2 regions of the Chryseomicrobium imtechense genome follow, and region 2 is predicted to be linked to the other one. Evidence: riboswitches for the same ligand, from Rfam matches in the RefSeq annotation. Region 2 holds a riboswitch; the other holds the start of a gene.
The links. Region 2 has a riboswitch for S-adenosylmethionine ahead of AB5N96_RS07695 (hypothetical protein). Riboswitches for the same ligand answer to the same signal wherever they lie in the genome.
Positions count from the first base shown of each region.

Region 1: another riboswitch for S-adenosylmethionine. It lies ahead of metK (methionine adenosyltransferase); the one in region 2 lies ahead of AB5N96_RS07695 (hypothetical protein).

Region 1 covers NZ_JBGOBM010000004.1:197,921-202,017, reverse strand. Annotated here, with positions in the region: gene AB5N96_RS05855 (alpha/beta hydrolase) at 1-130, opposite strand, end outside; gene AB5N96_RS05850 (gamma carbonic anhydrase) at 203-715, shown strand; gene metK (methionine adenosyltransferase) at 761-1,960, opposite strand; SAM riboswitch class I at 2,141-2,265, opposite strand; gene pckA (phosphoenolpyruvate carboxykinase (ATP)) at 2,456-4,042, shown strand.
Region 2 covers NZ_JBGOBM010000006.1:97,627-101,723, forward strand. Annotated here, with positions in the region: gene AB5N96_RS07685 (CdaR family transcriptional regulator) at 1-610, shown strand, start outside; gene AB5N96_RS07690 (glycerate kinase) at 829-1,965, opposite strand; gene AB5N96_RS07695 (hypothetical protein) at 1,977-2,258, opposite strand; SAM riboswitch class I at 2,335-2,436, opposite strand; gene AB5N96_RS07700 (hypothetical protein) at 2,493-2,690, opposite strand; gene AB5N96_RS07705 (DUF2188 domain-containing protein) at 2,793-3,161, shown strand; gene AB5N96_RS07710 (NADPH-dependent FMN reductase) at 3,174-3,725, shown strand; gene AB5N96_RS07715 (patatin-like phospholipase family protein) at 3,736-4,097, opposite strand, start outside.

The DNA.
Region 1 (4,097 bases), on a different contig from region 2:
CCATGACAACATGGCAGTCGTTGCTTCGTAAGTATTCTATAACCCATGCGTAGCGTCTATGATGTTCCAATACATTATGGACGATAACGACAATGGCTTTCGGTTGGTTTTCGGTTTCCCATATCCACATGGCTACCTTCCCCTTTCTCATTCTGCTACACTTACTTTATAGTATAGCAAGGGTATAGAAAGGAAGTCTGTTATGATCTATCCATTTGGCGAAAAAACTCCAAATATCCATCCGTCCGTGTTTATTGCGGATTTCACGACCATCACAGGAGATGTAGAAATCGGTGAAGGGTCTTCAGTATTTTTCAACACTATCATTCGCGGCGACGTCAATGCGACACGCATTGGTCGTAAGGTCAACATCCAAGATCTTTGTTGCCTTCACCAAAGTCCTCAGTTCCCACTTGTCATAGAAGACGAAGTAACGGTCGGTCATCAAGTGACACTGCATAGTTGCACTATCCGGAAAGGTGCCTTGATTGGAATGGGTTCCATCATTTTAGATGGTGCAGAAATCGGAGAAGGTGCATTTATTGGAGCCGGTAGTCTCGTCCCTCAAGGAAAAATGATTCCTGCTGGTATGATGGCATATGGACGGCCAGCGAAGGTTGTGCGAGCTGTCAATGAGGAAGATAAGAAGGACATGGAGCGCATTGTGCGTGAGTATCATGAAAAGGGTCAATACTATAAAGGTTTGCAAGAATAACAAAAAAACTCCCAAGGAAGTAAATTCCTCGGGAGTTTCCTCATTTTATAAACCAGCTTTTGCTTTTAACTCAGCTGCTTTGTCTGTTTTTTCCCATGGTACATCGATGTCTGTACGACCAAAGTGTCCGTACGCAGCAGTTTGCTTGTAGATCGGACGACGAAGATCAAGCATCTTGATGATTCCCGCTGGGCGTAGGTCAAACAACTCGCGAATCCATGTTACCATGTCTGCTTCTGTTGCTTTTCCTGTACCGAATGTATCCACAGCAATTGAAACTGGCTGTGCTACACCGATTGCATAAGCAAGTTGCACTTCTACTTTATCCGCAAGACCCGCTGCTACGAGATTTTTCGCAACATAACGAGCTGCATATGCTGCAGAGCGGTCAACTTTTGTTGCATCTTTCCCAGAGAATGCACCGCCACCGTGACGTGCATAACCACCGTACGTATCAACGATAATTTTGCGGCCAGTTAAACCAGCATCTCCTTGTGGTCCACCGATTACGAAGCGGCCAGTTGGGTTGATAAAGTATTTCGTGTTTTCGTCAATCCACTCAGCCGGTACGACTGCGTTGATGACGTGTTCTTTCAAATCAGACTGAATTTGCTCTAGCGTAATTTCAGGAGCGTGTTGTGTAGAAATTACGATTGTATCGACACGCACTGGCTTGCCGTTTTCATCGTATTCAACAGTCACTTGTGTTTTACCGTCTGGACGTAAGTACTCAAGTGTTTCGTTTTTACGTACTTCCGATAAGCGGCGTGATAATTTGTGCGCCAAGCTGATTGGAAGTGGCATTAATTCTTCTGTTTCATTACAAGCAAATCCGAACATCAGACCTTGGTCACCCGCTCCGATAGCTTCGATGTCAGCGTCTGTCATAGACCCTTCGCGTGCTTCAAGTGCACGGTCTACTCCAGCCGCGATATCTGCAGACTGCTCATCAATTGCAGTTAAAACAGCAGATGTATCTGCGTCAAAACCGAATTTTGCACGTGTGTAGCCGATTTCTCGAACTGTTTCACGCACCGTTTTTTGAATGTCTACATAAGCAGATGTTGTAATTTCTCCAGCAACTAGAACAAGTCCAGTTGTGACGGTTGTTTCGCACGCTACACGTGCATTCGGGTCTTCAGTTAAGATTGCGTCAAGGATCGCATCTGAGATTTGGTCACAAATCTTATCCGGATGGCCTTCTGTTACTGATTCCGAAGTGAATAATCGACGTTGTGTCATGATATATTTCCTCCTTCTTGATCCTGCGGGATTGCTCCCGTGAATTGAACCGGTACTCATTCCCCATGGCAAGCCTAGAATACTTGAAGCTGTTTTGGATTTGGCGCATGGTTGAAGGCGTTCATAAATAATAAAATCCTTTCACTCACTAATGAGGAAAGGATGATTTCTTTGCACCTTTCACTCTTATCAATCAGGGGAATCCCCTGTCTCAGGTTGGGCACCTTTTCAATAAGTGTTGCATCTCTATCTTATTGAGGTTGCCGGGTTTCATAGGGCCTGACCCCTCCACCAGCTCGGGATAAGAGTATCCGTTCAATTTTCCATCATACGCATTCACCTATCGAAAGTCAACAAAAAACTGTGTGAAAGTCCCCACAAAAAAATCACTAATCAAGTGACGTATTAGTGTAGACTATTTAGTTTAATGTGTTATACTAATTCACATATTAGCATTCCGTCACTTCGGAAAATCTATTTAAGGATGGTATTTAACCTATGCAATCGATCGATACAAAAAGCGCAATTCAGTCTTTATTATCGGGAGACCAAGTCCACACGCAACTATCTGTAGCGGAACTTGTTGAACAAGCAACTGCTCGTGGTGAAGGTATGCTGACTTCAACTGGTGCACTACGTGCTGAAACTGGAAAGTATACGGGGCGTTCCCCAGAAGATAAATATATGGTAGATGAAGATATTTCACGTGATAAAGTAGATTGGGGTTCAGTCAACCGCCCAATCTCAAAAGAAGTATTCCAAAACTTATATGCAAAAGTTGTCGATTACCTACAAACAAAAGATGCTCTTTTCTTATTTAAAGGGTTCGCTGGTGCAGACGAAGCGTCTCGCCTACCAATCCAAGTAATCAATGAATACGCATGGCACAACTTGTTCGCCCATCAATTATTCATTCGTCCAACCGCTGAAGAGCTTGCTAACCACGAAGCACAATTCACAATCGTGAGTGCTCCAACGTTCAAAGCAGATCCTGCAGTTGATGGTACGAACTCTGAGACCTTCATCATGGTGTCTATTGAAGAGCGCATCGTACTAATCGGTGGTACGGAGTATGCGGGTGAGATGAAAAAATCCATCTTTGGTATTATGAACTACTTGCTTCCTGAGCAAGGGATTCTTCCAATGCACTGTTCTGCAAACGTAGGCGAAGAAGGCGACGTTACATTGTTCTTCGGTCTGTCTGGAACTGGGAAAACAACTTTATCTGCAGACAAAGGCCGTCATTTAATTGGTGACGACGAGCATGGTTGGTCAGATACGGGCGTCTTCAATATGGAAGGCGGATGCTACGCAAAATGTATCAACCTAACAGAAGAAAATGAGCCTGAGATCTATAACGCAATCAAATTCGGTACTGTTCTTGAGAACGTAGTCGTAAATGAAGAAACACGTGAAGCAGATTACGATGACAACTCTTTAACAGAGAATACACGTGCTGCCTATCCAATCGATTACATCGACAACATCATGGTGCCTTCTGTTGCAGGTCATCCAAAAACAATCGTGTTCTTAACGGCGGATGCGTTTGGCGTTTTGCCTCCAATCTCGAAATTAACAAAAGAACAAGCGATGTACCATTTCCTAAGTGGCTTCACATCAAAACTTGCGGGAACTGAGCGCGGGATTACAAGTCCACAACCAGTATTCTCAACATGCTTCGGTTCTCCTTTCCTACCACTTCCAGCTGCTGTATACGCAGAGATGCTTGGAAACAAAATTGACGAACACGGCGCAAACGTCTACCTTGTCAATACAGGTTGGACTGGTGGAGAGTATGGCGTTGGAACGCGTATGAAACTTTCTTACACACGCGCTATGGTTCGCGCTGCAATCGAAGGGAAACTTGAGAACGTAGAAACAGAGCAAGGTTCTGTATTCGGCGTTGCGATTCCTAAAGAAGTTCCTGGCGTACCAAGTGACGTCTTGAACCCACGTAATGCATGGGCAGACAAAGATGCTTATGACAAAAAAGCAAAAGAACTTGCAGATAGCTTCCGCGAGAACTTCAATAAGTTCTCTGGTGTTTCTGAAGAGATCATCTCTAAAGGTGGACCAATTATTTAATTGGACATACAGAACAAGGCCTACTCAATCCGAGTAGGCCTTGTTTTTTGCACAT
Region 2 (4,097 bases):
TTCATTGAAAGGGCCTCTCTGTTGCAGTGTATTCAAAGATGTATCCGGACAGACGAATACACTTCGTAGAAAAATAGAAGATTTTTTAGAATGGCCAGATAAACTTGTTGGTATAGGTGTAAACGAAGAGCTAGTATTGATCACAAGCGGATTATCTCCAGAGCGGTTAGTCGAAAAGCTTGAACGCTTCTTGCGTACAACAAAGTCAGCAAAAGTAGCTGTTGGAAAGTCGGTCTCATCTGTTCAGGAACTCCAAATCAGTTTACGTTCTGCACAAGTCACTGGGCAACATCAGACCACAGCATTGGCTCAGTTTTCAGAGTTCGAAGTGACTTATTTGCTTGATCAAGTGCCTACTATCGACCGAGAAAGTTTTAGTTTCACACTATTGGACGGCCTGGACGAGAAAGCACTTGAAACGATCCGAGCGCTATTGACTCATAATTTATCGATTCAACAGGCTGCTACATTTATTGGGATCCACCGCCACACCCTAAGTTATCGCATAGAGCAGATTGAGCGATTAACTGGGCTAGACCCATTAAATTTTGAGCATGCCGTGAAGTTTTGGCTCGCTTGTGAGTGGGCGCCTAGTAAAATAATAGAGTAAGGCCTGATTTGTTAAGAACTTACTAGGAAAGGGCTTAGGTCGCTCGGAGGTTTGTGCCCTGAATGACTGTGTTTGTGCCCTGCAGAGTTTGTTTTGTGACTCGAGCGCCCGGTTTTATGCCCTCAAAATCTCCGTTTGTGCCCTGAGTCATATTATGGAAACTAATTCAGCACGCCACAAAAAAGCCTAGCAGGTAATCTTACCCGCTAGGCTTTCGTTTATTCTCCGCGTTTTACTGCGTACCAGCGCGCTGCCGCTTGTCGTAACACCTCTTCAGGCTTTTCAAGCGCTTGCTCTACTTCTTTCTCTGAAGTGGCAAGTACCACGACTTCATTGAAAACATCGTTAGCTTCTTCAGCCACATCGATATCGCCACTTCCAGCAAACAATGTCACCGGCAAGCCTTTGTCCCCTGCAAACTTCGCCACGCCATGCGGTCCTTTTCCTTCTAAGAACGTATGCGCATCAAGGCGTCCTTCTCCAGTAATTACGTGTGTAACACCAGACAATGCATTTTCCCATCCTGATCGCTTCAGCACAAAATCGATTCCGTGATACCACTTGGTCGGGAAAAATGCTTGGACGGCTCCGCCTAAGCCTCCTCCAGAACCCGCTCCTGCTCGGTCATGCAGACGAACCCCGGTATGTGCCTCGATGACATCTGCTAGCTGTTGGAGTGCTGCTTCCACTTCTTCCGACTCTTCTGCTTGCAGGCCTTTCGTCTCCCCATATAGACGCGTTGCACCTTGAGGCCCTATATATGGAATCTGTACATCACTCACTACTGCGAATGTACATTCTTGAAGACGTTTATCAAACTCTGCATCATCTAACCGATCAAGATGTTTAAGTTGTACCAAATCTCCTGACATTTCCTGACCCTCTTTGTCTAAAAACTTCAATCCAAGAGCCCGTAACATACCTGCTCCTCCGTCATTTGTTGCACTGCTCCCAATTGCCAAAATAAAATTGCGATGCCCTTCATCAAGTGCTGCACGAATCAGTTCACCGGTGCCAAACGTAGACGCGAGTCGTGGGTTCTGTTCATGCTTTTTGACATAGGAGAAACCGGAAGCTTGCGCCATCTCAATCACACATGTATGACGCGAAAGCCCTGTGACACCATACTTCGCCTCAACCGGACGGCCAAGCGGGTCATGAACAGTGGCCGTTTTGTATGTTCCTCTCGTTGCATTCATAAGCGCATCCAAAGTTCCTTCCCCTCCATCTGCAATCGGGAACTCTACAATTTCAAGCGTTGGATCGACAGACTGCAAGCCTTGTGCAATAGCACGGGTTGCTTGTTTAGATGTTAATGTTGTTTTCCAAGCATCTGAGCTGATGATGAATTTCATGGCTGTTCCCCCTAAAATAGTCGTTTGACGGATGGACCGAATAAGTAGAAATGTAAATCCTGTTTCTTTTCTTCTATACTTCGTGATAGTCGCGCAATCTCCTGCTCAAGTGCTGTAATTTCTTCGATCGCCTCATCGACTCGCTGGCGAGATATTTCTTCCCCAAGCTCCAAGTAGTGCAACTGCGCTTCTAGTGCTTTGACTTGTTGATGACGCTGCATAGCCCCCGCATAGCTTTTGACTTCTTTCGTCTTTAATTCATACAACTGCTTTTCAAGTGCTTCTTTTCCCATGTGAATCGCCTCCTAAAATTGTGCCAAACAAAAAACTCTTCCCCACGAGAGAGAAGAGTTGCAAGTGCACAATTTCTCCTCATCGTTCAGGTATCCCCTGTTGGATGGAGCACCTTACCGCGCGGGCAGGTTGCTGAGACTTCGTAGGGCCAATTCCCTCCGTCTCTCTTGATAAGAAAAGAGTTCATGTTCAGTTAGGTCAAGTATAGCAGAAAGAGGGGGAATTTCCCAGCCTCATTTCGATCGGATATCATCTTCATCAGCATTTTTATGGTTATACAGTTCATTCTCGCCATCTTTATCCGCAGGGTCTTCCCGATAAAAGAACGGATCACTATCGATTTTTTCTTCTTCAGTCAATGATTTTTCATCGCTTGGCATTGGAATCTTCCCACTATTTACTTTCTCTTTATCTTTGTCTTTTTCAAACATTGTGCATCCCTCCACTTATTCTGAATTAGTAAAGTATTCCCTCCAACCACCTGTTTAAAACGACTCGAGCAGGGAAATAGGAATTCAAGGAGGCGATTTGAAATGCCATGGACAAAAACGGACTATCCCGATTCCATGAAAAATTTAGACGCTAGTGTACGGAATAAAGCGATTGAGATGGCAAATGCGATGGTGGATGACGGTATGGAAGAAGGCCGCGCCATTTCTATTGCAACGGCGAAAGCACGTGACTATGTTAGCGGGAGTGACAATTCTTCACGCCCTCATTATGTAGTGAAAGCACATGAAGACGACTGGATACTTATGAAACAGGACGGAGAAAGGGCCATTAAGACGGCTACTACAAAAGAATCGCTTCTTGAAGAAGCAAAAACATATGTCAATGATAAAGATGGCATTTTAAAAGTGTTTAAACAAGATGGATCCGTTGAAGATACCTATTATGAATGAGGAGGAATGGTGATGAGCGAAAAATTAAAGGTAGGCATTATTTTAGGGAGTACGCGTGATGGTCGGGTCAGTCCACAAGTTGGAGAATGGCTCGTTGAAAAAGCAAAAGGACGTGAAGACGCCAATTATGAACTGGTAGATATCAAAGATTTTGACCTTCCACTGCTTGGGACAGCTGAATCAGAAGGTGTAAAACGATGGAATGAAAAGCTCGACTCCCTCGATGCCTTTGTATTTGTTGTCGCAGAATACAATCACAGCATGACGGGAGCTTTAAAAAATGCATTTGATAGTGCGAAAGAGTCTTGGCACAACAAAGCAGCTGGAATTGTCAGTTACGGATCTGCAGGAGGTACACGTGCAGCTGAGCATGTTCGACAAGTATGCGCTGAGCTTATGATTGCAGATGTACGTGTACATCCTGTCTTATCCTTATTCTTAGATTTTGAAAAAGGACAAACATTTACACCTCGTGACCTTCACAACAAAAACGTCAACGACATGTTTGACCAAGTACTCGCATGGGGCGGGGCATTGAAACCACTACGTACAAACAAAGCCTGAGGAGACTTCCTCAGGCTTTTGGCATGATGGAATATGGTTCCCCTAGCCAGTCCATTAATTCGTCAAACCCATCTCGCCCACTTTTTAAGCCGAATTCATATAACGCAGACAACCGCTGTGGATTGCGTTCTGCTCGACTGATTTTAAACGTTTCTTGTGGACGAATAACAAATGCATCGCCTTGCGTTTCTAATTCATCCAGCCAATCCAGCGTTTCATTGTAATGCTTCCATCGTGTTTCCATCTGTTCGACCAATCCAGGGTATTGTTTATACATGAACTTACTGACCCCTGAAAACCGGGAAGCTGCTTTGCGATACCCCTTTGGACGTGTCAAAACGACAACGGGGCGCTCTACTCCATCCTCAAGTG